DNA from 3 places in the Neobacillus sp. BP17 genome. Region 2 is predicted to be linked to each of the others. Evidence: predicted binding sites of a transcription regulator. Region 2 holds the regulator's gene; each other region holds the start of a gene.

Region 1 (10,637 bases), 2.8 Mb from region 2:
CTGCTTCTAAATTCTCGACGGCAAGTTTGGCCATTTTTAGTTCCGTTTCGTGAGTGGAGGACCCGATATGCGGGGTCGTTACCACATTGGAAAACTGCAGCAGCGGGTGATCTGCTTTGAGAGGCTCATTTTGGAATACGTCTAATGCGGCACCATGGATTTCGTTTATCCGTAATGCTTCAATTAGAGCTTTTTCATCCACTGTTTTTCCGCGCGAACCATTTACGAAAATAGCCGAATTTTTCATCAATTTAAATTCGCGTTCTCCCATTATATTTTCAGTTTCAGGAGTGAGCGGAGTCATTAAACAAACAAAATCGGATTGCATAAGTAAGGTATCTAATGAAGAGTAAACAGCGTTGTATTTTTCTTCAGCTTCAAGGTTCCGGGTACGGTTGTAGTATAGAATGTTCATGTCAAAGCCAAGATGCCCGCGTTTTGCAATTAATGAACCGATTTTCCCCATCCCAATAATACCTAATGTTTTGTGATGAACATCAAGTGCATATTCTTTCCTAGTAAGATGTTGCTTCCACTTTCCTGTTTTTACGAATTGGTCTAATTCGGGGATGCGTCTTGCTGCTGCAAGAAGAATACCGAAAATCGCATCGGCCGTAGTGTCCTCTAAGACACCTGGTGTGTTGGTGCCCATAATACCACGCTTTGTCATCTCTCCAAGGGAAAGGTTATTAAAACCTGTCGAGTTATTGGAAACGATTTTTAAATTTGGGGCTCGGTCCAATAATTCATTATCAACTGGGAGCGCGAGGCCGACAATCCCTTCAGCCTTCTCAAGAGCATGCAAAAACGCTGGGTTTGTCTTGGGATTGATTCGTTCAAAAATTTCCACATCGAAATGATCTCTTAATCGATCTAGCGTTTCAGAAAATTCAAAGTTATAAGCAAGTATTTTTCTTTTCATAAGGGAATATGTCCTTCTCCTTCTGTTTATATGAATATATTTCTAAGGTGACATAGAATTTTTAAAGAGTCAACAATATTAATTGTTGTATTGATACTTAATTTTGACAGTATTTTCATCAGTAAAAGTGAAATTTTTGAGTAAGAGGAATTTATTGTTTAAGTTTATTACATCATGTGTTAGAATATGTAACATCAGAATTGTTAAACAATTCACATTTTTAAAAATAAAGAAAATGGGCAGGTGGTATCTTGGAAAATGAAAACCAATCCTATCGTGAACAAAAGGTTATCACGATAGGAATTGTGACAGAATTGACGGGTCTAACAAGCAGGCAAATCCATTATTATGAAACACGAAAGCTTATTTTTCCAGACAGGACCCCAAATGGGACACGGAAATATTCATTTGCGGATATTGAAAGACTAATAGAAATTGCTGAAAAAATTGAAGAAGGGGTCCAAACGATGGAAATTCGCAGAGATTTCTCCAAAAAGGAAAAACGTAAGATGATCATTGGTCAAATCAATTCACAATTTAATCGGAACGGGCCAATAAAATAACAAGTGTAACTTGCAGTAATGAGCAGTGCTAACTGAGGCCTGCTCTTTTTTGTGTCATCATATAAAAAATTTATCCTCTCAAATTTTTAATCACTTCTTTTTATCGCTATAATTAGAGTAATCAATGTGAATTTTTATAAATGTATCATTCAAAGAAATAAAAAATAGAAGGGTGGATGTAAATGAAGTATAACTTTGATGAAGTTGTTAATAGAAGAGGAACTTATTCAATTAAATGGGATGGAGGGGAGCTTCTGAAACAGATTGGGCTGACAGAACGATATGATGAAGAAACCATTCCATTATTTACAGCGGACATGGATCTACCAGTACCCCTGCCCTTAGTTGATGCTTTACATAAGACGGTCGATCACCGAATTTTCGGCTATACTATTTTTCCTAAAGAGTATTATGAAGCCATTCAGCATTGGTTTAAAAAGAGACATGATTGGGAGATTCCACAGGAGGAAATCAGTTTTAGTCCTGGAACAGTCCATGCCTTAAATGTGGCTGTCAAGGCTTTAACAAATCCAGGAGATGGCATCATAATCCAACGCCCCGTGTATCCACCGTTTACTTCTGCAATAGAAGCCAACGGTCGAAAAGTCGTGAATAATGCTCTTAAAGCTGATAGTGAAGGGTACTTTCAAATTGATTTTGCTGATTTTGAAGAGAAAGCAAAAGAAGAAACAACCAAAATGTTCATCTTATGTAACCCGCATAATCCCACCGGAAGAGTGTTTACTCAGGATGAATTAAGGAAATTAGCCGATATTTGTGCGGAGCATGATGTTCTCATAGTTGCCGATGAAATACATGGTGATTTAGTTCGTCGAAATCAGACGTTTACTCCAATCGCCAAGGTTTCTGAACATCGTGACCGGATTATTACTTTTACAGCAATCAATAAAACATTCAATGTTGCTGGGCTTCATTGTACGAATGTGATTATCTCGAATCCAGAACTTAGAAACACTTATAATAAGGTTATGGGCATGCACTTACCATCTCCATTTACTGTTTCAGCTTTGATTGCTGTTTACAATGAAGGAGAAGACTGGTTAGAGCAGTTGAAAGACTATATTGATGGGACTATGGAGTGGGCTGCTACGTTCTTAGCGGAGAAAATGCCGAAAGTTAAGGTGAGAATTCCAGAAGGAACCTATATTATGTGGATGAATTTTAGCGATTATGGCCTCTCACCGGAAGAAATTCATGATCGTATTTACAACAAAGCGAATGTCCTGCTTGAAGATGGAAAGATGTTTGGTGAGGAAGGGTTACAGTGGCAAAGAATCTGTATTCCATCACCTAGACCACTCATACAGGAAGCGTTTGAAAGAATTGCAAGAGAGTTTGATGACCTAAGTTGATGGAGTAAGAGTGAAATTAGTAAGATTCTATTGAATGGTCCCCAAGTAGAAGTAGAAGGTAACACGCTCCATAGCAGGAAGTCTGGAATATTCTAGGCTTCTTTTTTTCTTTCTGCTAATTTAAAAATCTGTAGTTTTTTTTACATTTTAAAGAGCAACTTTTTGTCCTAATTTTTTTGGTGAGGAAATATATATTAGGGCGGGACAAAATTCTTGACATGGAGGACAGCTTATATGGAAATCCATTGTTTATCGAAATGGAAAAATTTTTTCCTTTTTTGTAAGCGTTTACAATAATAAGAAGGGAGGATTGTTATGAACATCCTATTATGCTGTGCTGCTGGCATGTCAACTAGCTTATTAGTAACGAAAATGGAAGCAGCAGCAAAAGCAGAAGGAATTTCGGCAAAGATATGGGCAGTAAGTGCGAATGAAGTGAATAACCATCTAGACCAAGCGGATGTGTTATTAGTAGGTCCGCAGGTTCGATATCTACTTCCCAAATTGAAAAAAGCAGGATTAGAAAAAGGGATACCCGTTGATTTAATCAATTCAGTGCATTATGGGATGTGTAATGGGGCGGAAGTACTAAAATTTGCCAAAAATCTACTAGATTCATAACTTCACATAGGGGTGAAAAGATATGAGCAAATTTAATCAGATGTTAGAAGAGAAGGTCATGCCGGTCGCGGGCAGGATTGCTGGCCAACGGCACTTACAAGCATTGCGTGATGGGATCATTTTAACCATGCCGCTCCTCATCATTGGATCCATTTTTTTAATTTTGGGATTTTTACCTATTGATGGATATCCAGAATTTATGGCCCGCACATTCGGAGACGCCTGGTTGACTAAACTATTATATCCTGTCAGCGCAACATTTGACATTATGGCACTGATTGCAGCGTTCGGTATAGCCTACCGTCTGGCTGAACAATACAAAGTCGATCCATTGAGTGCAGGTGCCATATCTGTCGCTGCCTTTATTCTTGCCACTCCTTATTTCACGATGTTTACCCCAGAAGGAGCAACGGAGGCTGTACAAGTTGGCGGTGTATTGCCAATGGCACTTTTGGGTAGTAAAGGTTTGTTTGTTGCGATGATCCTAGCAATGTTTTCAACTGAAATTTATCGATATATTATTCAAAAAAATATTGTTATAAAAATGCCGGATGGTGTACCGCCAAGTGTAAGTAAATCATTTGTCGCTTTATTCCCAGGATTTTTAGTTATTCTTTGCGTATGGATTATTCGTTTGCTCATTGAAAACACTTCGTTTGAAAGTTTGCACAATGTTGTTGGGCAGTTGTTACAAGAACCACTTGGTGCGCTTGGTGGAACACTGATTGGTGCACTTATTGCCGTCTTTTTTGTTCAACTCTTGTGGTCCACTGGATTACATGGCGCGAGTATTGTCGGCGGTGTTATGGCACCAATTTGGTTAGCCCAAACAGACGCGAACCGCTTGGCTCTTCAAGCTGGAGATGAAATTCCAAATATCATTTCCCAGCAATTCTTTGATATTTTCATTTATATGGGCGGTTCAGGTGCAACATTTGTTTTTGCTCTTATGATGTTATTTATGGCGAAGAGCCAGCAATCCAAGCAATTAGGCCGTCTGGCGATCGGACCAGGAATATTCAATATTAATGAACCGATTACTTTCGGAGCCCCAATTGTTTTAAATCCTCTGCTCATTATTCCATTTATTTTAACACCGTTGGCTCTCACCATTACAACTTATATTGGAATGAGTACTGGTTTTGCTCCGAAGACAGCTGGTGTTGCCGTACCGTGGACGACTCCTCCAATTATCGGAGGTTATCTAGCAACAGGTGGAAATATCCGAGGGGCGTTAATGCAAGTGATCAATTTAGTCGTTGCTTTTGCGATTTACTATCCATTTTTTAGAATGTGGGATAAACAAAACTTCAATGTTGAAAATGGGTCTAGTAAATAACAATAAAATAAAAAAGGGCTTGCCAAATGGCAAGCTCTTAGCACGTATTTTGGGTGAGGAGGACAAAGATGACAAAAGAAGAATTATACCAACTCTCATTTCAATTAATTCTGCATAGTGGAAATGCCAGAAGTCTCGCCATGGAAGCGATTTTTACAGCCAAAGAAAAAAACTTCACTTCTGCACTGGAAAAACTTTCAGAAGCTGATGGTGAAATCATTCATACCCATCGCTTTCAAACACAATTGATCCAAGCTGAAGCGGAAGGCAAGGATTTCGACATCCCCATTATTCTAATCCATGCGCAGGATCATTTAATGACGGCTATTACATTAATCGATTTAGCAAGAGAGATTGTTGAGATTCGCCAAGAAATGAATACTCAATAAAGTGGGAGGTTCATAGAAATTGACTAAATCAATTAAAATTACCACCATTGGCGGCGGTTCAAGTTATACCCCCGAGCTGGTTGAAGGATTGATCAAACGATATGATGAACTACCATTACGCGAACTTTGGCTAGTGGATGTCGAGGAAGGAAAAGAGAAATTAGAAATAGTTGGAAACTTAGCGAAACGGATGTTTCAAAAGGCTGGACTTCCTGTCGAAGTGCATCTAACACTTGATCGAAGAGAAGCATTAAAGGATGCTGATTTTGTGACCACGCAATTTCGGGTGGGTCTCCTCGACGCAAGGGCTAAGGATGAGAGGATCCCGTTAAAGTATGGGGTACTTGGCCAAGAAACGAACGGACCAGGTGGGCTTTTTAAAGGACTTCGCACGATCCCAGTTATTTTGGATATTGTTAAAGATATGAAGGAACTTTGTCCTGATGCGTGGCTCGTTAACTTTACCAATCCGGCAGGGATGGTGACGGAAGCGGTTCTTCGCTATAGTGACCATCGCAAGGTAGTCGGACTCTGTAATGTACCGATAGGGATGGAAATGGGAATCGCAAAACTACTAAAAGTTGAACATTCCCGTGTCCGTATTGACTTTGCCGGGTTAAATCATATGGTGTACGGCTTAGATGTTTACATGGATGGCATTAGTGTAAAAGATCAGGTCATCGAATTTTTAACCAATCCAGAAAATTCAAGTTTCGTAAAGAATATTCAAGGGCAGGGCTGGGAGCCTGAATTTATCCGAGCTTTAGGGGTCCTCCCATGTCCGTATCACAATTATTATTACAAAAGTCGTGAAATGGTCGAAAAAGACATCAAAAATGCAGAAACGGTTGGGACACGTGCGGAAGTGGTGAAAAAGTTAGAAGAGGATCTTTTTGAACTTTATAAGGATCCTAATCTATCAATAAAACCTCCACAACTTGAAAAACGGGGTGGCGCATATTACAGTGATGCAGCAGTCCGTTTAATTTCATCTATTTATAATGACAAAGGGGATATTCAACCAGTTAATACGTTAAATAATGGTTCTATCGCGAGCATTCCTAATGATTCTGCTGTTGAGGTTAGCTGTATCATTACAAAAGAGGGTCCAAAACCACTTGTGATGGGCGATCTCCCCGTGCCGGTCCGAGGGCTTGTTCAACAAATTAAATCATTTGAACGGGTCGCAGCCGAAGCTGCGGTAACGGGAGACTATAATCTAGCAATTCTTGCGCTAACAATTAATCCATTAGTTGCTTCTGATACCATTGCGAAACAAATCGTCGACGAAATGTTAGAAGCACATAAAAAATACTTACCTAATTTCTTTAAAAATTAGACTGTGTTAAAAGTTAATTCTGATTTCGACACTCTGTTGATTGGAGGGGAAGGCACAAAGACTCCTGCGGGAGTACGGGGCAGGGGAGACCCCGCAGGCGATGGAAACGCCGAGGAGGCTCCCCGCAACGCCCGCGGAAAGCGAAGTGCCTGGAACGGAAATCAACAGACAGGTTAACACAGCCAAAAATTATCGAAAAGGCACCGGATTGCTGCCTTTTCGCCGGTTACCAAGGAGGTTATACCGCTTGATTAAGTTAATTGTAAACGCAGATGATTTTGGGTATTCAAGAGGCATTAATTATGGAATTATTGATGCTCATAAAAATGGTATTGTTAATTCCACCACAATAATGATGAACATGCCTGGTGTGGCGCATGCCGTGGAGCTCGCGAAAGCTAATCCAAATCTTCAAGTCGGGATTCATCTGGTCCTCACCTGTGGGAAGCCGCTTTTAACTGAAGTTCCGTCACTAGTGAATGAGAATGGCAGTTTTAAACGAATTTCTGAATTCAAAGAGCAACGGGAGATATCGCTTGATGAACTGACTAGAGAGTGGAGTGCGCAAATTGATAAGTTTCTTGAAACAGGTCTTACACCGACTCATTTTGACAGCCATCATCATGTCCATACCATTACGGAATTTTTACCGGTGGTGCAAATGCTGGCAAAAAAATACAATTTAAGTGCTAGACGTTTTTCATTGGATGCAGTAGAGGGAGTTGCTGCATTTTCGGATGTGTTTTTACATGATTTTTATGGAGCGGGAGCGACCTATGATTACTTTGAGAAACTAGTCACACGTGTTCAAGACGGGCAAACGGTCGAAGTAATGTGTCATCCGGGTTATCTGGATCACGAGATTTTGAGTGGTTCCTCTTATGCAGAGGACCGTGTGAGGGAGACGGACATTCTGACTTCTATTAAACTGCCAAGAGAAATTAAATTGATTTAACGATATATAATTGCCCGAAATTTAGTTTCATGTGGGGTTCCGGTATTAAGATAGCTGTTAAATGACCGGAACCCTTAATTTGCCACTATCATCTTTCATTAGGAATTAAGCATATTTAATTCAATTTAATATTATATTAAAATAGTTTATTGGTTGTAATCGTTTCAGATAAATACCCTATTCATCTAATATATTCCGATATTATCAGTTGAAAACATCGTCAAATATGGAAATAGACTATTTTTAGTAAAATTAACCACAATTCACATATTGTTCATTACTTCACAAATTATTATTAAAAATATATGTTATGATGAATCCATAAACAAACAAGGAGTGATAAGACATGATGGTTTGTGAATGGAAGACCTTCTCTACAGATTCTGAAATTTATAGCCTGGATTTATTTGAAGAAACAGTAGAGGACGAATTTGAGGCGATGTATTTTAAAGAAAATGAAGAAATTCCCTCCTATATTTGGACAGTTAATTACGTGATCATTGTAAAAAAATATTCAAAGGTTCTGTCGGACATATTATTTGAAAAGATTCCCCGTAATCCAGTTTGTGAATAACCATTTGTGAAAGAAGATTAAGTAGGAAACATTTTTTTAATCAATTATGTGAAATGAATCACAAAAGAACAAATAAATAGACACCTGAGAAAATACCCGCTTAATAGATTATTTTTTTTAATATAATTTGTGAAAAGTTTCACAAATAATTAATCAAACGGAGGTATTACAATGGTAGTTGTAGAAAAGGCAGTTAAAGAAAAGCAAGATGTAACAGAGATGGTGGACCTACTGGTCGAGAATGGTCTAAAAGCTTTGGCTGAGTTCCGCAGTTTTGACCAAGAAATGATTAATGAAATTGTCAAAGAAATGGCCTTGGCAGGTATTGACCAGCATATGCCGCTGGCGAAATTAGCGGTTGAAGAAACTGGGAGAGGCGTATACGAAGATAAAATCATCAAAAATATGTTTGCTACAGAATATGTCTATCATAATATTAAATACGATAAAACCGTTGGAATTATTAACGAAAATGAACATGAAGGCATGATTGAAATTGCGGAACCGGTAGGGGTTATTGCCGGAGTTACACCAGTAACCAATCCAACATCGACTACAATGTTTAAAGCACTTATATCGATAAAAACGAGAAATCCAATTATTTTTGCTTTCCATCCATCGGCACAAAAATGCAGCAGTGAAGCGGCCAGAGTCCTAAAAGATGCAGCCATTAAGGCAGGAGCACCAGAAAATTGTATTCAATGGATTGAAACACCGTCGCTCGAAGCTACTCAAGCCCTGATGAATCATACGAGAATTTCATTAATTCTTGCCACAGGCGGAGCGGCAATGGTGAAATCTGCATACAGTTCAGGTAAGCCTGCACTAGGTGTTGGACCAGGAAATGTCCCTTGCTACATTGAAAAAACAGCGAATCTTCAACAAGCAGTGAATGACTTAATTTTATCAAAGACTTTTGACAATGGGATGATTTGTGCCTCTGAACAAGCGGTTATTGTTGATAAAGAAATTTACGATCATGTTAAACAAGAAATGATTTCAAATAATTGTTACTTTTTAACTGAGGAAGAAAAAGCGAAGGTCGAAAAATTGGTTATTAATGTACATTCTTGTGCCGTTAACCCTGATATTGTTGGAATGGCTGCCGCTAAAATAGCTGAGATGGCTGGAGTGAAGGTTCCTGACGAAACAAAGATTCTTGTCGCAGAATTAACTGGAGTTGGTCCTGAATTTCCACTTTCAAGGGAAAAATTAAGCCCTGTCCTTGCATGTTATATGGTAAGTAATCTTGAAGAAGGATTCAAACGGGCTGAGGAAATGCTGGAGTTTGGTGGTTTAGGGCACTCCGCTGTTATTCACACCACTGACCAATCTGTGATCAAGAATTTCGGCTTGCGAATGAGAGCGGGACGTATAATTGTCAACGCCCCATCCTCACAAGGTGCAATCGGTGATATTTATAATGCTTATATGCCGTCATTGACCCTTGGCTGCGGTACGTATGGCGGAAATTCTGTCTCAACAAACGTTGGTACCATTCATTTAATGAATATAAAAAAAGTAGCGAAAAGGAATATTAATATGCAGTGGTTTAAAGTACCATCTAAAATTTATTTCGAAAAAAACTCGACACAGTACTTAGCAAAAATGCCAAAAATTTCAAAAGCCTTTATAGTTACAGACCCTGGAATGGTGAAATTAGGATATGTTGATAAAGTTCTATATTATTTAAGAAAACGTCCTGATTATGTGCATTGTGAAATCTTTTCAGAAGTAGAACCAGATCCGTCCATTGAAACGGTGATGAAGGGTGCAGAAATGATGGCTAATTTCCAGCCTGACGTAATCATTGCACTTGGCGGTGGTTCCGCAATGGATGCGGCCAAAGGAATGTGGTTGTTCTATGAACATCCAGAAACCGAATTCTTTGGCTTAAAACAAAAATTCTTAGATATTCGCAAAAGGATTGTAAAATATCCTAATCTTGGCCAAAGAGCACAATTTGTGGCCATTCCTACCACTTCTGGAACAGGCTCGGAGGTAACGTCATTCTCGGTCATTACTGATAAAGAAGCAAATATTAAATATCCGCTGGCTGATTATGAATTAACTCCTGACGTTGCCATTATCGATCCGCAATTTGTGATGACGGTGCCAAAACACATTACAGCCGATACCGGATTGGACGTCTTGACACACGCCATTGAAGCATATGTGTCATGTATGGCAAATGATTATACTGATGGCCTCGCAATTAAAGCCATCCAACTCGTATTTGAGTACCTGCCTAGAGCCTACAAAAACGGCCAGGATGAAGAAGCTCGAGAAAAGGTTCATAATGCTTCAACAATTGCTGGTATGGCGTTTGCTAACGCATTTTTAGGAATAAACCATAGTCTTGCCCATAAACTTGGTGCCGAGTTCCATATTGCACACGGACGGGCAAATGCTGTACTTATGCCACATGTAATACGTTATAATGCCGCCAAGCCAAAGAAATTTACAGCTTTTCCGAAGTACAATCATTTCAAAGCTGACAAACGTTATGCTGAAATCGCTAGAATTCTAGGATTACCTGCAAGTAACACCGAGGAAGGTGTA
Region 2 (10,637 bases):
AAAGAATATAAAGGAAACCTGCCATTATATCATATGGATGTCTACCGGGTGGCAGATGCATTTGAAGACCTGGGGTTTGATGAGTACTTCGAAGGAGATGGAGTAACGGTAGTAGAATGGGCACATTTAATTGAGGAGCAGCTTCCCGAGGAAAGACTGACCATCTACTTGTATCGTGAAGAAGGGGATCAAAGAAGAATGGTTTTCGCCCCGAGAGGAAAAAGATATGAGCAATTATGTAAGGAGATTTTTTCATGACGATATTAGCGATTGATACTTCTAACTATGCCTTAGGAGTAGCGCTTATTGAAGAGAATCAAGTACTTGGAGAATATATAACCAATTTAAAAAAGAACCATTCTGTTCGGATTATGCCTGCTATTCAAACACTGATGAAGGATTGTGAGCGGGTGCCTGCAGATTTAACGAAGATTGTCGTAGCCAAGGGACCAGGCTCTTATACAGGAGTTAGAATTGGGGTAACCATTGCTAAAACGTTAGCATGGACCCTAAACATTCCACTTGTCGGTATTTCCAGCCTTGAAATTCTAGCATCAGGTGTTAGCCGTTATTTTGATGGCTATGTTTCGCCTCTCTTTGATGCTAGAAGGGGACAAGTGTATACGGGATTATACCAAAATCATGGCAGTGAATTCTTAACAGTTAAAGAGGATCGCTTGGTCATGTTAGCCGATTGGGCAGAGTCTCTAAAAGGAGCCGGTAAATCTATATTATTTATCGGAAATGATTTATTACTCCATCAAGCAACAATCGCTGACCATTTGGAATCACAGGCCGTTTTTGCAGCGATCACAGAACATAATCCTCGTCCATCAGAGCTCGCCCTTCTTGGCAAGGATAAACCTGGAGAGGACATACATTCTTTTGTCCCAAATTATATTCGTTTAGCTGAGGCTGAAGCGAAATGGTTAGAAGCGAAAGGAAAAATATGAAATGGATAGGAATAGAGAGTTATGGTAGATTCATTTGTTTTTCGTAATATGAGGGAAGAGGATATTGATCAGATCTTGGAAGTAGAGCATGCATCTTTTACGACCCCATGGAGTCGTGAAGCTTTCTATAATGAATTGCACAATAATCGATTTGCTGTTTATATCGTTTTAGAAGAAAATAATAAAATTCTTGGATACTGCGGAGCGTGGATTGTCATTGACGAGGCCCATGTGACGAATGTAGCAATCTTGCCTGAATATAGGGGCCGGAAGCTGGGGGAAGCTATATTGCAAAAAATGATGTCAGTAGCCCGGGAGATGGGAGCAAAGACCATGACACTTGAAGTACGTGTGACCAATCATGTGGCACAGTCTCTTTATCGAAAGCTAGGCTTTCAAAATGGAGGAATCCGTAAAAATTATTATTCAGATAATCAGGAAGATGGTTTAGTGATGTGGGTAAATTTATGATAAAAGATCAATGGATTATGGGAATTGAAACAAGTTGTGATGAAACGGCTGTCGCAATCATTAAAAACGGCCGTGAGATTGTGGCAAATGTTGTGGCATCTCAAATTGAAAGTCATAAACGTTTTGGTGGTGTTGTGCCAGAGATTGCTTCCCGCCACCATGTTGAACAAATCACTATTGTTACCGAGGAAGCCTTAAAGCAAGCTAATATTTTGTTTGCTGAGATTGATGCGATTGCTGTCACAGAGGGCCCTGGACTGGTCGGTGCCCTTTTAATTGGGGTAAATGCCGCGAAAGCATTAGCTTTTGCTGAGAACAAACCACTCGTTCCTGTTCACCATATTGCCGGCCATATTTATGCAAATCGGCTGGTAACCGAAATGAAATTCCCGCTCCTCGCTCTTGTCGTTTCTGGCGGGCATACAGAACTGGTGTATATGAAGGAACATGGCCATTTTGAAGTGATTGGGGAAACTAGAGATGATGCTGCAGGGGAAGCCTACGATAAGGTAGCCCGCACATTAAATATGCCGTACCCTGGCGGCCCTCATATTGACCGCCTGGCTCAGTCTGGAAATCCGACGATTAACTTACCTCGGGCATGGCTGGAGGAAGGCTCCTATGATTTTAGTTTTAGTGGTTTAAAATCCGCAGTTATTAATACGGTCCATAATGCGGAGCAACGCGGTGAGGTGATTGCCCCTGAAGACCTAGCTGCAAGTTTTCAAGAAAGCGTCATTGAAGTTTTAGTCACAAAAACAGAAAGAGCGGTCACAGAATACGGCGTAGAGCAAGTATTGGTAGCGGGCGGGGTTGCAGCGAATAAAGGACTTAGACAGGCGTTAGAGAAGGTTTTTTCAAAGAAACCTGGGATTGAATTAGTCATCCCGCCATTATCACTATGTACAGATAATGCAGCAATGATCGCTGCTGCTGGAAGTGTGATGTTTGAAAAGGGAATTCGAGCAAATTTGACGTTAAACGCCAATCCTGGATTAGATATTGAATTATATAATTAGAAACTCTTCTGGATAAGAAGAGTTTTTTTGTTGATAAGAATTTTTGAACTTCCATCAAAATAATCTTAAATGTGGATAAGTGGATTGTTTTCTGTGTATAATGTGGATAAGTGGGGTAATTATTGTGGATATTGTGGAAAACTAAAAAAATCATTGGGAATACTCTGTTTACAATGTGAATAAGCTTGTGGAAAAGTGAATAATTTTTTAAAAAAGTGTTTATATCGAATGTTGTCGATATATGTCTTATTAAAAAGAAAAAACCGAGCACTGCTCGGTTTTTACTCTGCCAATTCCGCCCATGCTTCCATTAGTTGCTCGAGTTCAGCCTTGGCTTTTTCATTTTTTAGGTTGATTTCTAATACTCTTTCATGATTTTGAAAGATATCTGGATCACATAACTGCTGTTCGAATTCCTGAATTTGCTCTTCCAGTTCTTCAATTCTTTGTTCCACTTCTTCTAATTTTCGTTTTCGCTGACGCTCTTGTTTCTTGCTTTCCTTATCCTGTTGATAAGTATTTTTCTCAAATGCTTCCATTTGCGCAGACCCTTTTTGAAGATCCGCCAGCGCCAGGGCAGCAAGCTCCTCCTGCTCCAATTTCTTCTCTACATAATAATCATAATCCCCTAAATACTCTGTACTGCCATGGCGGCTCAGTTCCAAGACCTTTGTGGCAATTCGGTTAATAAAATACCTGTCATGGGAGACAAAAAGAATTGTGCCAGGGTAATCGATTAATGCATTCTCAAGAACTTCCTTGCTATCTAAATCCAAATGGTTGGTGGGCTCATCTAAAATTAGAACATTGGCTTTTTCCAACATCAGCTTAGCTAAAGCAAGTCGAGCTTTCTCCCCGCCGCTTAAAGTGGAGACAATTTTTAAGACATCATCACCGGAAAATAAGAAATTACCAAGAACCGTTCGAATCTCTTTTTCGTTTTTTAACGGGTAATCATCCCAGAGTTCATTCAAAACACGCTTATTGGAAGTTAATTCAGCCTGTTCCTGATCGTAATATCCGATGGAAAGGTTTGTTCCATAGAGAATGGTTCCGTCTAGGGCAGGAAGCTTTTTAATAATTGTTTTTAATAAGGTTGATTTACCAATTCCATTTGGGCCAACTAAGGCAATGCTTTCTCCTTTATAGGCACGAAAAGAAATGGCTTCTGAGACCTTTTCGCCCTGATAACCGACAGCAAGGGAATCGACCGTTAACACGTCATTGCCGCTTTGTTTTTCAATTTCAAACGAGAAGTTTGCCGATTTTTCATCTCCTAAGGGGCGGTCCATCAGTTCCATCTTCTCTAACTTTTTGCGGCGGCTTTGGGCTCGTTTGGTCGTTGATGCACGTGCCAAATTCCGGTTGATAAAATCCTGAAGATCTGCCACCTCTTGCTGTTGCTTTTCAAAAAGCTTTAAATCACGCTCATAATTGGCCGCTTTTTGATCTAGGTAGGAACTATAGTTGCCTGTGAATCGTTGGATTTGCTTACGGGACACTTCATATACCTGCGTAACCACCTTATCTAAAAAATAGCGGTCATGGGAAACAATCAAAATGGCCCCGTGATAACTTTGTAAATATTGCTCCAGCCAGGACAGGGTATCAATATCAAGATGGTTGGTCGGCTCGTCCAATATTAAGATATCGGGCTTAGTTAATAGCAGTTTACCAAGGGCAAGACGCGTTTTCTGTCCGCCGCTTAAACTTGATATCATCAAGGATTTATCAGGGAAATTTAACCCATGGAGTACAGAACGGAGCTCTGCCTCGTATTGATATCCACCCTGCTCCTTAAATTTCACTTGAAGATGGTCGTACTCTTTTAGGATTCTCTCGTATCTTCCAGTATCATCAAATACATTAGGATCGGCCATTTGCTCTTCAAGGGCCCGAAGTGACTTTTCCATTAAACGCAGCGGTTCAAATACAGTCAACATCTCGTCCCATATCGACAAAGTGGACTCTAAACCAGTATTTTGGGCTAAATAGCCAATCATTACTTCTTTTGGTTTGATGATTTCACCGCCATCATGTGACAAGTGGCCAGCAATAATCTTCAATAATGTTGATTTTCCTGCCCCGTTGCGACCAACTAGAGCCACACGGTCTCGAGTTTGTAATTCTAATTTAATATTCGATAAAATTAGGTCAGCACCATAATATTTTTGTAGTTGATTAACCTGTAACAAAATCATTCTTTTTCACCTCTATTACATAGGTTTAGTGTACCTTATTCCCCGTATATCGGCAATAAACTGAGGCGCAGATTAGGTGGATGAAGGTGTTAAATCGGCAAAAACCTTGAATTTCGTTCAAAGTTTCACAGACAGATAAGGAAAAATAGTGTATGATTTGAAGGGAGGATTATTTATATGGCAGAATTAACGCATTTTAATGAAGAAGGCCGAGCAAAAATGGTCGATGTCAGTGATAAGCCAGAAACAGCACGGACGGCACTTGCTCATTCCAGTATTACAGTTAGGAAAGAAATTTACGATAGAATTACGAATCACGCGATAAAAAAAGGTGATGTCTTAGCAGTGGCACAGGTAGCTGCGGTCATGGCAGCAAAGAAGACGTGGGATTTGATTCCGATGTGTCATCCGATTCCCTTAACGGGGGTTAATATATCTTTTTCCTGGGAGCAGGACACAGAAGAGAATTATCGCTTAAATATATCGGCAGCCGTTAAAACCAAGGGGAATACAGGTGTAGAAATGGAAGCGTTAACAGCTGCGTCAGCATGCGCTTTAACGGTTTATGATATGTGTAAAGCAGTTGATAAAGGTATGGTGATTGGCCCTACATATCTTGTCGAAAAAACAGGCGGTAAAAATGGTGATTTTAAGAGAAACGAAAAAGTTAAATGATTTTTAACTAAATTATCCATGGGGTGTGGGAGATTATGAGTAATGAAACAATGAAAATACCACAGGCGACAGCCAAACGGCTGCCCCTTTATTACCGATTTCTTAAAAACCTGCATTCTTCCGGTAAGCAAAGGGTTTCATCAGCCGAACTAAGTGAAGCCGTAAAGGTCGACTCAGCCACGATTCGCCGCGATTTTTCTTATTTCGGAGCATTAGGAAAAAAAGGTTATGGGTATAATGTCAATTATTTGATTTCCTTCTTTCGTAAAACCTTGGACCAGGATGAATTAACAAAGGTTGCTTTAATAGGGGTAGGAAATCTGGGCACGGCATTTTTAAACTATAATTTTTTAAAGAATAATAACACGAAAATAGAATGTGCCTTTGATGTGGATCCAGAAAAAATGGGAACAAAAATTCGCGAGGTCCCGGTTTATCATATGGATGAATTGGAGAAGGTTTTATCTGAGGGAGGTATATCCGTTGCGATATTAACGGTTCCAGCCCCAGTTGCACAGATGATTACTGATCGACTTGTGAGTGCAAATATAAAGGGAATATTAAACTTTACGCCAGCACGCTTAAATGTTCCCCCGCAAATTAGAGTCCATCATATTGACTTAGCAGTGGAACTGCAATCGCTTGTTTATTTTTTAAAGCATTATCCGACGGTGGAATTAGAGGAAGAAGAATAGTAATTTAGTTAAGAGCTTTTCACAATATTTGTGGAGAGCTCTTTTGTATGCTTGCTTTTTTTAATTACATAATCTATCAAAATACTGAGGGCTGGACTAAGATGTAGGTAGTTTATTTGCAAGCGATTACTATCGGGATTATAGATCACACATTCCCTAGAGTGACATCTAGGGTTTTTGCAATTGGAGGGGATGAAGTTGGCGATCGTGCTGACTATGTTTGTACTTGGGGTATTATTAGGATTTGTCGGAGCAGGAGGTTCTGGCTTTATTATTGCCATTTTAACAGTGGGTTTTGGAGTTCCCATCCATGTAGCGTTAGGGACATCTTTAGCTGCCATGGTGTTTACTACCTTGTCAGGTGCGTACAGTCATTTTCGACAAGGAAATATTTCGATTAAAACGGGTCTAATTGTCGGAGGCTTTGGGTCGATTGCTTCCTTTATTGGTTCAAAGCTTGCTGGTTTGATTCCCATCCATTCCTTGCATTGGTTAACCGCAGGGATGTTGTTTCTATCAGCTATGATCTTGGTCGTACGATTGTTTATCGTTCAAAAAATTAAGGCAAACTATAAAAAAGACGAACCGAGCAACCTTCTTCTCATTAAGAAAGCAGCGCTAGTCGGTTTGGTTACCGGGTTGTTGTCTGGGACATTTGGGATTGGTGCTGCACCGTTCATTCAAATCGGACTGCTTTTAATCTTGGGACTTACGCTTAAACAATCTGTGGGTACAACCATGCTTGTTATTCTGCCCATCGCTTTAGCAGGGGGAGCTGGCTATTATTTTCAAGGATACTTGAACTTCCCATTGTTATTTGAAGTGGTGGCAGGAACCATGATTGGTTCTTATGTCGGGGCTAAGTTTACGGACTTTGCACCTCAGCCCGTTTTAAAAAGTGCGATGGTCCTGACCCCTATTTTAGCAGGAGCTATATTACTGATAAGCTAAAGAAAGCTTCCAAGGCTGCAAAGTTCTGTCATAGCAAGCTTTGCAGCTTTTTTGCGTTTACTTTACTTACCTGAATGATTACATTGTCATCAAGGGGTGCATCAAGATGGTGCCTGACACCCGGTACAGCTGGAGGGAAATATGAGAAGGGGCAGATGGAGTTTAAAATCAGTGATTATTGTCTTCGTTTGTGTAGTGGTTACTTTTTCGCTGTTGATAACGGATTTACTTATAAGTTCCAGAATTGCTTCAGAGACGGAAAAGAATCAGGCGGAGCAAGCAAGAAGTGTAGCTCGCATGGTTGCACATAGTCCGCTTGTGATTGAGGCGATGAGTGGGAAACGCGATGAAAAGGACATTCAAAGCTATGCAAATGAAATGAGGAAAGTTACAAATGTTTACTTTATTGTCGTGATGGATATGAATGCCATTCGAAAATCCCACCCCGACAGTAAAAAAATAGGGTTGCCATTCAGGGGTGGAGATGAAGGGCCTGTTTTAAAAGGAAGAGAGCATGCGTCAATATCAAAGGGATCGCTGGGACCTTCATTACGCTCTTTTACACCCATTAAGGACGAAAAAGGGAAACAAATCGGGGCAGTGGCCGTTGGGATTTCGCTGGATAATGTGGAAAAGGCCGTCAAAAAGAGCCGAACTGGGATCTATATTGGAACCCTGATCGGCCTATTAATCGGTGTTCTTGGGGCTGTTATTTTAGCTAGATATATCAAAAAAATCTTACTTGGGCTTGAGCCGTTTGCGATCGCAAAATTATTAGAAGAAAGAAGCGCTATGCTTCAATCCGTCAGAGAAGGAATAGTCGCGGTTGATCAAGAGTCAAAGATAACACTTGTCAACCGAGCTGCTTTAAAGATGTTTCACAAGGCAGGACTGCCGGATAATCCGAAGGGGGTAAATATAGAAAGGTATTTGTCTACCACGCGCTTAAAAGATCTCTTACAAACGGGTAAAGCTGAATTGGATGAAGAACAGAATTTAAATGGAATGACTATTTTAACTAATCGAGTCCCTGTTATTGTTGGGAATAAGGTCGTAGGGGCCATTGCAACTTTTCGCGATAAAACAGAAATACAAGTACTCGCCGAAGAACTGACTGGAGTGAGAACTTACGCCGATGCACTTCGAGCCCAGGCACATGAATATATGAATAAGCTTCATGTTATTTTAGGGATGGTCCATACAGGGTATTATGAAAAAGTTGTTGAATACATCAATGAAACGGTTAATCATCGCAATAACGAAATTGGCTTTGTGACCAAAAAAATAAAGGACCCTGTATTAGCAGGCTTTTTAATTGGAAAGTTAAGTTATGCAAGGGAATCGGGGACAGAGTTATCAGTTTTGTGTGAACAACCAATTCCTCAACCCGAGGATTCTGATATAACACATGAACTGATTACGATTTTAGGTAATTTAATTGATAATGCGATTATGGCTGTGAGCGGTTGTCCACTCAAAAAAGTAACAGTTTCCCTTGATTATGCAGATGATATTTTAACAATTGAAGTAAAAGATACCGGAAAAGGGATGAGTGAAGAAATACAAAACCAAATTTTCAACAAAGGGTTCTCCACAAAAGGTGAAAATAGAGGATTAGGATTGTATCTCGTTTCGCAGGCGGTTAAAAAGTTGGACGGGGATTTAATTCTATCATCAAAGCCTGAAAAAGGGACCGTTTTCGCCGTGTATATACCATATGATGGGGAGGGGGACAGAAATGATCCGAGTGATGATCGTTGATGACGATCCAATGGTGGCTGAATTCAATAAACGCTATCTTGAGCAGGTCCCCGGATTTAAATTGATGGCAATGGCTGCATCTGTAGATGAGGCGATTATGAAATTGGAAAAGCTAGAAATCGATCTTATCTTGCTTGATATATTTATGCCGGGGAAACTAGGTTTAGAGCTGTTAACCTACCTCCGCGAAAATGAGAAAGAGACCGATGTAATTATTATTTCAGCAGCGTCAGACATGGAGCGGATTAAAAAGGCTTTGAGGTACGGAGCTGTAGATTATTTAATTAAACCTTTTGAATTTGACCGATTTAGCAGAGCGTTAGTTGACTATAAGAACCAAACAAAGATTATTCAGACACAACATGTAATTAATCAAGACGTGCTGGACCAGCAGATCCTGCACCGAGAGGAAAAGTCTCTTATCGAAGACCTCCCGAAAGGACTGACAAAAGACACCTTAAAACAAATTTGGGAAGCCATTCAGGAATTAAAAAATGCTCCGTTTTCAACAGAGGACGTTGTAAAGGTGGTCGGCATTTCTCGGGTATCGGTCCGTAAGTATTTAAACTTTTTAAAGGAAATCGGAATTCTTGATGTGAAGGTAATTTACGGTACTGTCGGCAGACCTGTATACCAGCATGAATATAATCAAATGAAAGAACATCTAATCAAAGCCTTTTTGTAAGCAGCCGAAAACTGCTTACTTTTTTTATTTACAAAAATCTTATTAAATTTACATAAACTATGAAAGCGTTTCAATCAAGAATATGATATAGACATAAATTTCATAGGGGGATGAATTTATGGAACCAGTTAGAAAATTGCAACCGCTTACGGTTGTTTCAGGGGAAAAGGAAGAAAAGAAAGGTTTTTTAGGTAAAATTGGCAGTATGAAGATAGGGGTTATTCCACTGCCGCTTTATATCGTTATCGCAGCTGTTGTCTACTTTTCAGCTGTCTATAAATTGCTTCCAGCTGACATGATTGGCGGATTTGCCATCATTATTGTTATGGGTATTTTACTTGGTGACCTTGGTATGAAGATTCCGGTCTTGAAGGATATTGGGGGTCCGGCAATTCTAGCACTGTTGGTCCCATCTATATTAGTCTATTTTAGTGTGATTAACACAACTGGAATGAATGCGGTTACGCAATTAATGAAAACATCAAATTTCCTTTATCTATATATCTCTGTTTTAGTAGTCGGAAGTATTCTTGGGATGAATCGCAGAGTCTTAATTCAAGGTTTCACACGAATGTTTATCCCGCTTATTTTAGGGACCATTGCTTCAGTTATCGTAGGGGTCCTTGTTGGTTTGCTTTTTGGATATGATATGAAACACACACTTTTCTATATTGTTGTACCAATAATCGGTGGCGGCATCGGAGAAGGAATTTTGCCTCTTTCATTAGGCTATGCAGAGGTTCTCGGAAAATCTTCAGAAACATTTGTTGGTCAGTTGATCCCCGCCGCTGTAATTGGGAATATTGTCGCTATCGTTTGTGCTGGTATTTTGTCTCGCATAGGTGAGAAAAAGAAACACCTTACGGGTAATGGTGTATTAGTGAAAACAAAAGGCGGCGACGGAATCACAGAAGCCGCAACGATTGATAAGCCGGTTGATTTCCCACTTATGGGTGCAGGATTGTTAATAGCATGCAGTTTCTTTATCTTAGGTGGACTTGGAAATAAATTTCTTGGAATTCCTGGACCAGTGTTAATGATTATTGCAGCAGCAGTAGTAAAAAGTATTAAGATAATGCCAGCTAAAATGGAACAAGGTGCGTATCACTTATATAAATTTGTATCATCAAGTTTAACATGGCCATTAATGGTTGGTTTAGGGATGCTTTATATTCCGCTTAAGGATGTAGTTAAGATCGTAACACCTGGATATGCGGTTGTTTGTG
Region 3 (10,637 bases), 2.3 Mb from region 2:
CCACGCACGTTGAAAAGTGCGGGGATGAGGTGTGGGTAGCGGAGAAATTCCAATCGAACTTGGAGATAGCTGGTTCTCTCCGAAATAGCTTTAGGGCTAGCCTCACGTAGTAAGAGTCTTGGAGGTAGAGCACTGTTTGGACTAGGGGCCCTCATCGGGTTACCGAATTCAGACAAACTCCGAATGCCAAAGACTTATCCGTGGGAGTCAGACTGCGAGTGATAAGATCCGTAGTCAAAAGGGAAACAGCCCAGACCACCAGCTAAGGTCCCAAAGTATACGTTAAGTGGAAAAGGATGTGGAGTTGCTTAGACAACCAGGATGTTGGCTTAGAAGCAGCCACCATTTAAAGAGTGCGTAATAGCTCACTGGTCGAGTGACTCTGCGCCGAAAATGTACCGGGGCTAAACGTATCACCGAAGCTGTGGATTGACATCTCTGATGTCAGTGGTAGGAGAGCGTTCTAAGGGCGTTGAAGCTAGACCGTAAGGACTGGTGGAGCGCTTAGAAGTGAGAATGCCGGTATGAGTAGCGAAAGATGAGTGAGAATCTCATCCACCGAATGCCTAAGGTTTCCTGAGGAAGGCTCGTCCGCTCAGGGTTAGTCGGGACCTAAGCCGAGGCCGAAAGGCGTAGGCGATGGATAACAGGTTGATATTCCTGTACCACCTCTTTATCGTTTGAGCAATGGGGGGACGCAGGAGGATAGGGTAAGCGCGCTGTTGGATATGCGCGTCTAAGCAGTTAGGCTGAGAGGCAGGCAAATCCGCCTCTCACATAAGGCTGAGCTGTGATAGCGAGGGAAATTTAGTACCGAAGTTCCTGATTCCACACTGCCAAGAAAAGCCTCTAGCGAGATAAAAGGTGCCCGTACCGCAAACCGACACAGGTAGGCGAGGAGAGAATCCTAAGGTGAGCGAGAGAACTCTCGTTAAGGAACTCGGCAAAATGACCCCGTAACTTCGGGAGAAGGGGTGCTTTTTGAGGTGAATAGCCTCGAAGAGCCGCAGTGAATAGGCCCAGGCGACTGTTTAGCAAAAACACAGGTCTCTGCGAAGCCGCAAGGCGAAGTATAGGGGCTGACGCCTGCCCGGTGCTGGAAGGTTAAGAGGAGGGGTTAGCGCAAGCGAAGCTCTGAATCGAAGCCCCAGTAAACGGCGGCCGTAACTATAACGGTCCTAAGGTAGCGAAATTCCTTGTCGGGTAAGTTCCGACCCGCACGAAAGGCGTAACGATCTGGGCACTGTCTCAACGAGAGACTCGGTGAAATTATAGTACCTGTGAAGATGCAGGTTACCCGCGACAGGACGGAAAGACCCCGTGGAGCTTTACTGTAGCCTGATATTGAATTTTGGTACAGCTTGTACAGGATAGGTAGGAGCCTGAGATACGTGAGCGCTAGCTTGCGTGGAGGCGTCGGTGGGATACTACCCTGGCTGTATTGAAATTCTAACCCGCACCCCTGATCGGGGTGGGAGACAGTGTCAGGTGGGCAGTTTGACTGGGGCGGTCGCCTCCTAAAAAGTAACGGAGGCGCCCAAAGGTTCCCTCAGAATGGTTGGAAATCATTCGCAGAGTGTAAAGGCACAAGGGAGCTTGACTGCGAGACCTACAAGTCGAGCAGGGACGAAAGTCGGGCTTAGTGATCCGGTGGTTCCGCATGGAAGGGCCATCGCTCAACGGATAAAAGCTACCCCGGGGATAACAGGCTTATCTCCCCCAAGAGTCCACATCGACGGGGAGGTTTGGCACCTCGATGTCGGCTCATCGCATCCTGGGGCTGTAGTCGGTCCCAAGGGTTGGGCTGTTCGCCCATTAAAGCGGTACGCGAGCTGGGTTCAGAACGTCGTGAGACAGTTCGGTCCCTATCCGTCGTGGGCGCAGGAAATTTGAGAGGAGCTGTCCTTAGTACGAGAGGACCGGGATGGACGCACCGCTGGTGTACCAGTTGTTCTGCCAAGAGCATCGCTGGGTAGCTATGTGCGGACGGGATAAGTGCTGAAAGCATCTAAGCATGAAGCCCCCCTCAAGATGAGATTTCCCATAGCGCAAGCTAGTAAGAACCCTGAAAGATGATCAGGTTGATAGGTCAGAGGTGGAAGCGTGGTAACACGTGGAGCTGACTGATACTAATCGTTCGAGGACTTAACCATTTTTAAGGTGAACTCAGAGTTTACAAAAACTTCTTCTACATTATCTAGTTTTGAGGGAATGAAACCTCAACCAAATAGTCTGGCAGCAATAGCGAGAAGGTCACACCCGTTCCCATACCGAACACGGAAGTTAAGCTTCTCAGCGCCGATGGTAGTTGGGACACGCGTCCCTGTGAGAGTAGGACGTTGCCGGGCACGAAAAGGACAATCTGAAAAAAGGTTGTCTTTTTTGTTTTTCATATTTTTTAACGGTTAAGTAAAAAAGGGCAATGAGTTAAAATTCATTGTCCTTTTTAGTATCTTTATATAATGAAATTATCGCCTCAAACGACGTAATACCTTATATTCAAAATCATCACGATCGATATCCAATCCCAACACTTCATTTCGGAAAGTCTTGAAACGCCCATTTTCCACTTCCAAAGTAAAATAGCCTCTTTCACTTAAAAGATTTAAATCACCAATAATATTTTTCCTGCGAACAGGGTCAAATAAATTTACTAAGTTAGGATTACTTGGATGTGGCTTGAATTGACATCCTTGTTCCACACAAGTCCTCACGATGTTTTGGACTTTTGGATGGGCAATACTCTCAATTTTCCTGGTTGCTTCGATACTAAGCATAACATCACTCCTTTTCCCGTCTTAAAACGATATGCATAGGCAATCACTAATATGCAATCCTTTCTTAGCAAACTACAGGTCCATACATATATTAGAAGGATATATGTATTTCCATGCTAAAATAGATTTATGCTAGTCACAACGGAGGTATATTGCTATGATACATATTGTGAATGGGGATGTGGTGGGGAATAAGATTGGAAATCTTCCAGGAGATGTTCTGGTTTGGCGGGAAATGTATGATTTTGGTCCACTCTCTCATGACATTTCCGGTGAAAAATGGATTAGTTGTCGAGCCGATTTTTTTGAAAAAAAGGTAGCGATTCCAGCTGCGTTATTCATCCAGAATTGTAAAGACCAAAATCGATTTCTTTCTGAGATTCCAAAGGAGACAGAAATCGTTCTCTGGTTTGAGCACGATCGATATGATCAAACGATGTTAATGTATTTACTCAATGAACTCTCAAAAAAAGAAATGAAGAATTTATCAATGGTGACCATTAATGAGTATGAGGGGGAAGAGCCATTTTATGGCCTTGGGCAATTAGCTTCACATCAGTTGGAAGAACTTTTTCATAAAAAACAACCCATTTCAGATGAGCAAATAAAAGAGGCAATTACGGGCTGGCAAGCATATACATCAAAGAATCCCATGGAGATTGAAACTTGGATTGAAGCCTCAAAGCAAAAATTACCTTTTTTTAAACAAGCATTACAAACTCATTTAAGCTTCTTTCCTTCAATACAAACAGGTTTAAATGAAGTAGAAACCTTCGTTATTAATTATCTTGATAAAAATACTTGCCCCCTTACGGAATTGTTCCAAGTCATTACACAAAAAAGAAGTAACGATGGTATAAGTGATCTTTATTTTGCAGCTATGCTAAACGAACTGGTGAATGGCCCATACCCATTGTTGGAATGTGATAATCCACTTCCTGACTATCAGAACCCAGAGCCGTTAGCCAAACTTAGGTTAACTTCCAATGGTTTAGACGTTTTATATGGAAGAAAAACGTCCTTTGAATTTTATGAACGAGATTGGTGGCTTGGCGGGGTCTATTTAAAAGAGGATATATGGTTCTGGAATGGAAAAAGGCTTATTAATAAAGCTGAATATTAAATATTAGGGTCAGTCCTTCACAACACATAAAGTTGTAACGGACTGACCCTTTCTACGTCTTTAGACCGAGTGAAAAATCAAGCGTAGGCGCAATTATGATAATCAGGGAAAAAAGGTAAGATGATATCAAGATAAACAAAGGAGGAAAACAAAATGAAAAAATTCGGTTTACTTTTAGCAGGTGGGATTGCAGCAATCGTCCTGCTTTCAACAATTGGTCCGATGCTAGGTCTGATTGTAAGTGCAGTGCTGTTATATTTCATCTACAAAAAATTCCTAAAAACAGAATCAACTGGTTGGAAAATTGGCTTAGCGATTATCGGGGGGATTGTCCTGATCGCTTCTCTACACAATATTCCTGCCATCATTGGTGTTGCAGCTGCCTATGTGCTGTACCTAGTCTACAAAAAATGGAATAGCAGCAAGGTGATTTTTGAAAAAGAGGAATCAGATCCATTCATTAATTTTGAAAAGCAATGGAATGAATTAAAGAAATAAAAACAAAAAAAGGAGAGAATAACATGACAAACTTATTTACAAGAATTAAAAACACGATTACAGCAGATTTACACGAGGCGATTGATCACAAGGAGAAGAAAAATCCAATTGCTCTTCTTAATCAATACCTTCGCCAATGTGAACAAGAGACCGAAAAGGTGCGAAAGTTGTTGGAGCGCCAGTATGTCTTGAAAGATGAATTCCAAAGAGAATTACAGCATGCAGAAGAGTTAGCAGAAAAAAGAACATACCAAGCCGAAATTGCATCAAAAGCAGGGGAAAATGAGTTATATCAGTTCGCCGCCGCCGAGCAGCAGCAATATACCGATCGAGCAAATCGTTTACGTACTTCCCTAGAACAAGTTAATGGGCAGTTAAGTGATTTAGAAAGAAAATATGAGGAAATGAAGCATAAGGTGAAAGATATGCATCTTCGCAGAATGGAATTAATGGGCAGAGAAAATGTGACTCGCGCGAATCTTCAAATTAACCAAGTGCTCGATTCCCATTCATACTCTGATAAATCATACTCAAAGTTTAAGGAAATCGAAAACTATCTTGACCGCTTAGAGCACCAAGTGAACAGCTCATTTTACCGCAGTACAATTGATGCGCGCGTCGCACAATTAGAAAAAGAAATGAAAAAAGAAACGATTTCATAAGTTTTTAAATGAACAAAGAGCGGGGCATCGTTGCCTCGCTCTTTGTTTTATTCTTTAATGAATTCCTTGGTACTTCTAGTCGTATCAATTGGACGAACCATACTCTCAATTTGTTCCCGTTTGGGTTCTAAGAATGGCGGTAAAGATAATTTTTCGCCTAATGTTTCGTAAGGCTCGTCGCCCATAAATCCTGGACCGTCGGTTGCAAACTCAAACAGTATTTGTGGTGCCACTCTTGCATATAAGGAACCGAAGAAGAAACGATCGACGAACCCTGACGTTTGGAAGCCGAAGCTTTCCATGTGTCCAATCCATTCTTCTAAGACAGACCGATCTTCGACACGGAAAGCCGCATGATGGACGGTCCCGAAGCCTTGGCGGGCTTGAGGGAGGATCGCATTATACTCGACAACCACTTGTGCACCATTTCCGCCTTCACCCACTTCAAATAAATGATATGAACCTTCATTTGCTATTTCTTTAAAGAGGAGTACTTTTTCCATCATTTCTTTAAAGTAGTCGAAATTTGCGACACGAACAAAGATCGGACCCAATCCTGTAATAGCATAATCTAATGGTATAGGCCCTTTTTGCCATGGGGTACCGGCTGCAATCCCTTGATTATTTTCATCTGAAATCAATTGATAATGCTGGTCATCAAAATCCACAAACGACAGGGTTTTTTTACCGAATTGTTCTTTAATCCCTGTATGTTTTACCCCTAAACGATCAAAACGTTTCACCCAATACTCAATCGCCGCGTCACTTGGGACACGGAAGGATGTTTTGGAAATTTCGTTGGTCCCATGAACTCCTTTCGGAATCCCTGGAAAATCGAAAAAGGTCATATCGGTTCCTGCACTGCCAACATCATCAGCAAAGAATAAATGATAGGTTTGAATATCATCCTGGTTAACTGTTTTCTTGACTAAGCGCATCCCTAATACATATGTGAAAAATTCATAGTTTTTTTCCGCACTGCTTGTAATCGCGGTCACGTGATGTATACCTTTTAATCCATTCATTGTTGTTCCTCCCATTTCCCTCTATAATTAGCATTTATTTTCATAGTATCTTTTAAGATTAAATGGAATATTATCTTGAATTAATTTATCTTTAATTCGAAATAAATATAACATGAAATAACTTTGCTGTCAAAAGTTCGTTCCTAAAATTTTCACAATTAGCTTGTTACTAATGATGTTAATCACTAACAAGGATTTTCGGAAGTGGTAAGTTACTAATGAGAACAAATATCAAAAGTATTTTGCCACAATGAAGGAGAATCCTATTATGAGTGAAATCATTAATAATCGTGAACAACTGACTAAATCAAATTCAGAACGCTTAAGTATATTAAAACAACTGTTTGTCGATCTTCATCAAGGAAGAAACTTGGACGAGGTTAAAGCCCACTTTGATGCATTGATTGGAAAAATAACCATTGAAGAGATTACACAGCTCCAACATGATTTTGTCGAAGAGGGAAGTATTTCTGCGAAAGAACTACAACATCTCTATCATCAGCATTCAGCTATTTTTCAAGGAGCGATTGTGGAAGATGGAACCCAAAACGGAAGATTAGAAGAACAGCCTGGGCATCCCGTTCATACTTTTAAGCGTGAGAATCAAGAAATAGATAAATTGTTATCGAAGAAGCTTCAGGTCCATTTGGAGAAATTTATGAAGGAAGATTCTACAGAGAATATTTACAAACTAATGGAAGATATCAATCTATTGCTGGATATTGAAAAGCATTATAGCCGTAAAGAGAATTTGATTTTTCCCTATTTAGAAAAGTACGGGATTTTCGGTCCAACCACCAATATGTGGAGAATTGATGATTTCATTCGGGACGCGATTAAGGATTGCAGGCAGAAACTTGTTAATTATCAAGGCGATAAGGAAGCTATTATTGCCGTTGTAAATTATGTCATTCAAGAAGTAGCAGGGATGATTTATAAGGAAGAGAACATCCTTTTCCCAATGGCCTTAAATAATTTTACGGAAGATGAATGGGTTAAAATCGCCCATGAAAGTGATGAAATTGGTTTTTGCCTGATCGATTCTGCCGAGGTTTGGAGGCCGGAGAGAAAGGCCTTGGAAGAAAAGGCCATCTCTGAAGGGTATATTAAGATGGAAACAGGGATTCTTTCCTTAAAGCAGCTGGAGTTGTTATTAAACCATTTACCAGTGGATATCACGTTTATTGATCAGGATGATGTGGTCCGTTATTTCTCACACGGGAAGGAAAGAATTTTCGCGCGGACGAAAGCCGTCATTGGCCGAACTGTCCAAAACTGTCACCCTCCAAGAAGTGTCCATGTTGTAGAGGCGTTGTTGGCAGACTTTAAGTCTGGCAAAAAGGACTGTGAAGATTTTTGGATTAAGTTCAAGGATAAATATGTTTATATTCGCTACTTTGCGGTTCGTGATGAGAACGGAAACTATATCGGCACGCTTGAATTTACCCAGAATATTGATCCGATCAAAGCAATTGAAGGAGAGAAACGAATCTTAAATTAAGAGCATATATAAAAAGAACTGTCATTTCAATGTCGAGGTAATCGTCAAGAAATGGCAGTTTTTTTGTTATGGGAACTATTCAGTTTTTAAAATTACGACAATACTTGCTAATATTTGAGTTTGCTTACAGTTTGTGTCGATAAAAAAGCTGGTCACTTTCACAAAGCTGTAACAGGTTCAACGGAAAACTGGAAGAAAACGGAGATAATAAAAGTAGAGGAAGATGTTATAGATGTGCACATGTTAGGAACTAATTTTCGAGGAGGGTAACAATGAAAAAACAAAAATGGATTGCTTTGTTATTGGCAGGCGGGAAGGGAACAAGGTTAAACCTGCTGACAAAGTCATTAGTGAAACCAGCAGTCCCCTTTGGCGGGAAGTACCGTATCATTGATTTTGCTTTAAGTAATTGTCTGAATTCCGGAATTGAGATGGTTGGCATTTTAACGCAATACAGGCCCTATGTGCTGCATTCACATCTTGGTCATTACAGCTATTGGAACTTGTATAATCGTCACGGGGGCCTGACGATTCTCCCACCATTTCAACGCAATAACTCTGGAGTAGAATGGTATGAAGGAACTTCCCATGCTGTCTTTCAAAATATTGAATTTATCGAGCAGCAAAAGCCAGAGCATGTTCTGATTCTTTCTGCAGACCAAATCTATAAAATGGATTATTCTTTAATGCTTGAACAGCATATTGAAACGAACGCGGATTGTACGATTGCTGTCGTTGAAGTTCCGTGGGAAGACGCCGGCCGCTTTGGACTCATAAAAATGGAGAAGGAAAGCTATAAAATTATCGATTTTGAAGAAAAACCAGAACATCCGACGACGAATTTGGCATCAATGGGTATTTATATTTTCAAATGGCCAGTGTTAAAAGAATACTTGCTGCAAGAGGAGCAAAAAGAAATTACAAATCGAGACTTTGGTAAGGATATCATTCCTTCAATGCTGTGTGATGGACGAGGGCTCTATGCCTATTATTTCAACAACTATTGGAAAGATGTGGGGACCGTTTGGAGTTTTTGGGATGCTAATTTAGATCTTTTAAATAAGGAGACAAACATTTTTCTGCAAAATCCGGAGTGGAAAATCCATACGGTCGAACATAATGCGGACCCTTTATATTTGGATCAATCCGCAAAGGCTCAACAAAGTTTACTAAGTGAAGGCTGTGAAATATACGGGACTATCGAAAAATCTGTTGTGTTTAGCGGGGTGAAGGTTGGAAAGGGGGCGCGAATCAAGAATGCTGTTATCCTGCCTAATACCATTGTTGAAGAGAACGCTTGGATTGAAAATGCGGTCATAGGCAGCCAAACAGTGATTAAGAAAGGTGTCATCCTTGTCTCAAAGGATCCGGACATCCATTTAATAGTTGTCGGAAATAATGTGACCGTGGATCCTGCCCTTCACGAAACAACGTCCAAAAACAATGTATTGACAATATCATCCTAAAAATCGGAAACCTTCCCTTTTAAAATAAAATAATAAAAAATTCAGAATGATATATTTTTTATTTGTAAAATGGTAAACTAGTAAAATATATCTTGGACAAGGGGAAGATTACGATGGTTAAAGCGATTTTTTTTGATTTAGATGATACACTGCTTTGGGATCAAAAAAGTGTTAAGGAAGCTTTTGTTGCTACGTGTAAAGTGGCAGAGGAGCGGTATGGGCTTAATGTGGATCAACTAGAAGAGGCCGTTCGAGAAGCTGCGAGAAGTATTTATGCCAGCTATGAATTTTACCCTTTCACGCAAATGATTGGCATCAATCCGTTTGAAGGGCTGTGGGGGAATTTTTTAGATGATCAAGATGACTTTAGAAAGATGAAGGAAATGATGCCTGTCTACCGGAAAGATGCTTGGACAACGGGTTTGAAAGCAATGGGAGTAGACGACGCTGATTTTGGCTTGGAGCTGGCGGAACGTTTTCCTCAGGAACGCAGGAAATTACCTTTTGTATATGAGGAATCTTTTAAAATTCTAGATAGGTTAAAAGGAAATTATCAACTGCTATTATTAACCAATGGTTCACCAGATCTTCAAAAAACAAAATTGGAGATTACACCGGAACTTGTTCCCTATTTTGACCACATTGTTATATCGGGGGATTTTGGCAGAGGGAAACCTGACCCGACCATTTTTGAACACGCACTTGAGTTATTGTCGGTTGATAAGGATGAGGTCATTATGGTAGGGGATAATCTGATGACCGATATTCTTGGTGCGAATCGAGCAGGAATCAAGACAGTCTGGATTAACCGACATGACAAAGCGAGAAATGAAGTTATTCCTACTTTTGAGATTAAACATTTAGAAGAACTTTTTCCTTTATTAGAGGAATTGAAGTCGAAATAAAACACATATTCTTAAAAAATTGCTGTAGATGTAGGGGGGTATCCTATATTTATGGCAATTTTTTTGGTTTTAATGGAAATTGTCGAACTTAAAATATTTAGTAAAGATGTAACTTTGTTCTCCTTTTCGGCGACTATATGGCTAAGACCACCAAATTGCTTTTTGAAAAGGAGAGGAAAAATGCGAAATATTAAATGGTTTTCTATTCTTTGTTCAACATTGGTGATTGGGCTTATAGCAGGGTGTGGAACAAATTCTGTTCCTAAGGGGAGTGCAGAAGGGACGAAGACTGAAACCCCAGAAGAATATGAGATAGCTGCTAAATTTCATCCTACGATCGAAACGAAGTCTGAGAACAATTCAATGATTATTAAGTACAAGGTTAAAAATCTTTCAAACAAGTCCCAGAAGCTGACGTTTCCTAGCGGATTAGAGGCAGATTATATTGTTTATGATTTACAAGGGAAGAAAGTTAAACAATATTCAGATGAAGTCATGTCAACCCATGCGATAAAAGTATTAGAGTTAGGTAGTAATCAAGAAATTGTTAAAAAATTTACCATCTCAAACCTCCCAAATGGCCGCTATAAAATAGAAGTGTTCTTAACGGCAAAAGAAGAAGAAGCCAAAGCGGTAACCGAATTACTCGTTAAAAATTCATTTAGCGAGGGGAGCGGAGT

What was found. Region 2 encodes Rex, which represses fermentation and respiration genes when NADH is low (regulators of the CRP and FNR family bind a similar motif). Its sites were predicted from a motif close to TTGTGAAATATTTCACAA; they were not measured.
Region 1: a site for Rex is predicted at 8,203-8,220, ahead of adhE (bifunctional acetaldehyde-CoA/alcohol dehydrogenase). Genes of this name have one in related genera too.
Region 3: a site for Rex is predicted at 6,226-6,243, ahead of AC4QJR_RS17840 (DUF438 domain-containing protein). Genes of this name have one in related genera too.

What each region holds. Positions count from the first base shown of each region.
Region 1 covers NZ_CM184198.1:3,137,418-3,148,054, reverse strand. Annotated here, with positions in the region: gene AC4QJR_RS15245 (2-hydroxyacid dehydrogenase) at 1-922, opposite strand, end outside; gene AC4QJR_RS15240 (MerR family transcriptional regulator) at 1,174-1,485, shown strand; gene AC4QJR_RS15235 (MalY/PatB family protein) at 1,668-2,858, shown strand; gene AC4QJR_RS15230 (PTS sugar transporter subunit IIB) at 3,174-3,479, shown strand; gene celB (PTS cellobiose transporter subunit IIC) at 3,502-4,818, shown strand; gene AC4QJR_RS15220 (PTS sugar transporter subunit IIA) at 4,887-5,207, shown strand; gene AC4QJR_RS15215 (6-phospho-beta-glucosidase) at 5,227-6,546, shown strand; gene chbG (chitin disaccharide deacetylase) at 6,794-7,501, shown strand; gene AC4QJR_RS15205 (hypothetical protein) at 7,848-8,075, shown strand; gene adhE (bifunctional acetaldehyde-CoA/alcohol dehydrogenase) at 8,247-10,637, shown strand, end outside.
Region 2 covers NZ_CM184198.1:233,865-244,501, forward strand. Annotated here, with positions in the region: gene tsaE (tRNA (adenosine(37)-N6)-threonylcarbamoyltransferase complex ATPase subunit type 1 TsaE) at 1-258, shown strand, start outside; gene tsaB (tRNA (adenosine(37)-N6)-threonylcarbamoyltransferase complex dimerization subunit type 1 TsaB) at 255-953, shown strand; gene rimI (ribosomal protein S18-alanine N-acetyltransferase) at 975-1,424, shown strand; gene tsaD (tRNA (adenosine(37)-N6)-threonylcarbamoyltransferase complex transferase subunit TsaD) at 1,421-2,443, shown strand; gene AC4QJR_RS01300 (ABC transporter ATP-binding protein) at 2,725-4,644, opposite strand; gene moaC (cyclic pyranopterin monophosphate synthase MoaC) at 4,822-5,319, shown strand; gene AC4QJR_RS01310 (redox-sensing transcriptional repressor Rex) at 5,355-6,014, shown strand; gene AC4QJR_RS01315 (sulfite exporter TauE/SafE family protein) at 6,213-6,965, shown strand; gene dcuS (DcuS/MalK family sensor histidine kinase) at 7,107-8,726, shown strand; gene AC4QJR_RS01325 (response regulator) at 8,704-9,411, shown strand; gene AC4QJR_RS01330 (2-hydroxycarboxylate transporter family protein) at 9,530-10,637, shown strand, end outside.
Region 3 covers NZ_CM184198.1:3,694,212-3,704,848, reverse strand. Annotated here, with positions in the region: rRNA gene AC4QJR_RS17875 (23S ribosomal RNA) at 1-2,153, shown strand, start outside; rRNA gene rrf (5S ribosomal RNA) at 2,232-2,348, shown strand; gene AC4QJR_RS17865 (hypothetical protein) at 2,469-2,777, opposite strand; gene AC4QJR_RS17860 (DUF1835 domain-containing protein) at 2,935-3,900, shown strand; gene AC4QJR_RS17855 (lmo0954 family membrane protein) at 4,054-4,398, shown strand; gene AC4QJR_RS17850 (PspA/IM30 family protein) at 4,422-5,060, shown strand; gene AC4QJR_RS17845 (ring-cleaving dioxygenase) at 5,108-6,085, opposite strand; gene AC4QJR_RS17840 (DUF438 domain-containing protein) at 6,354-7,586, shown strand; gene AC4QJR_RS17835 (glucose-1-phosphate adenylyltransferase) at 7,859-9,052, shown strand; gene AC4QJR_RS17830 (HAD family hydrolase) at 9,166-9,957, shown strand; gene AC4QJR_RS17825 (LytA/YqiH family protein) at 10,138-10,637, shown strand, end outside.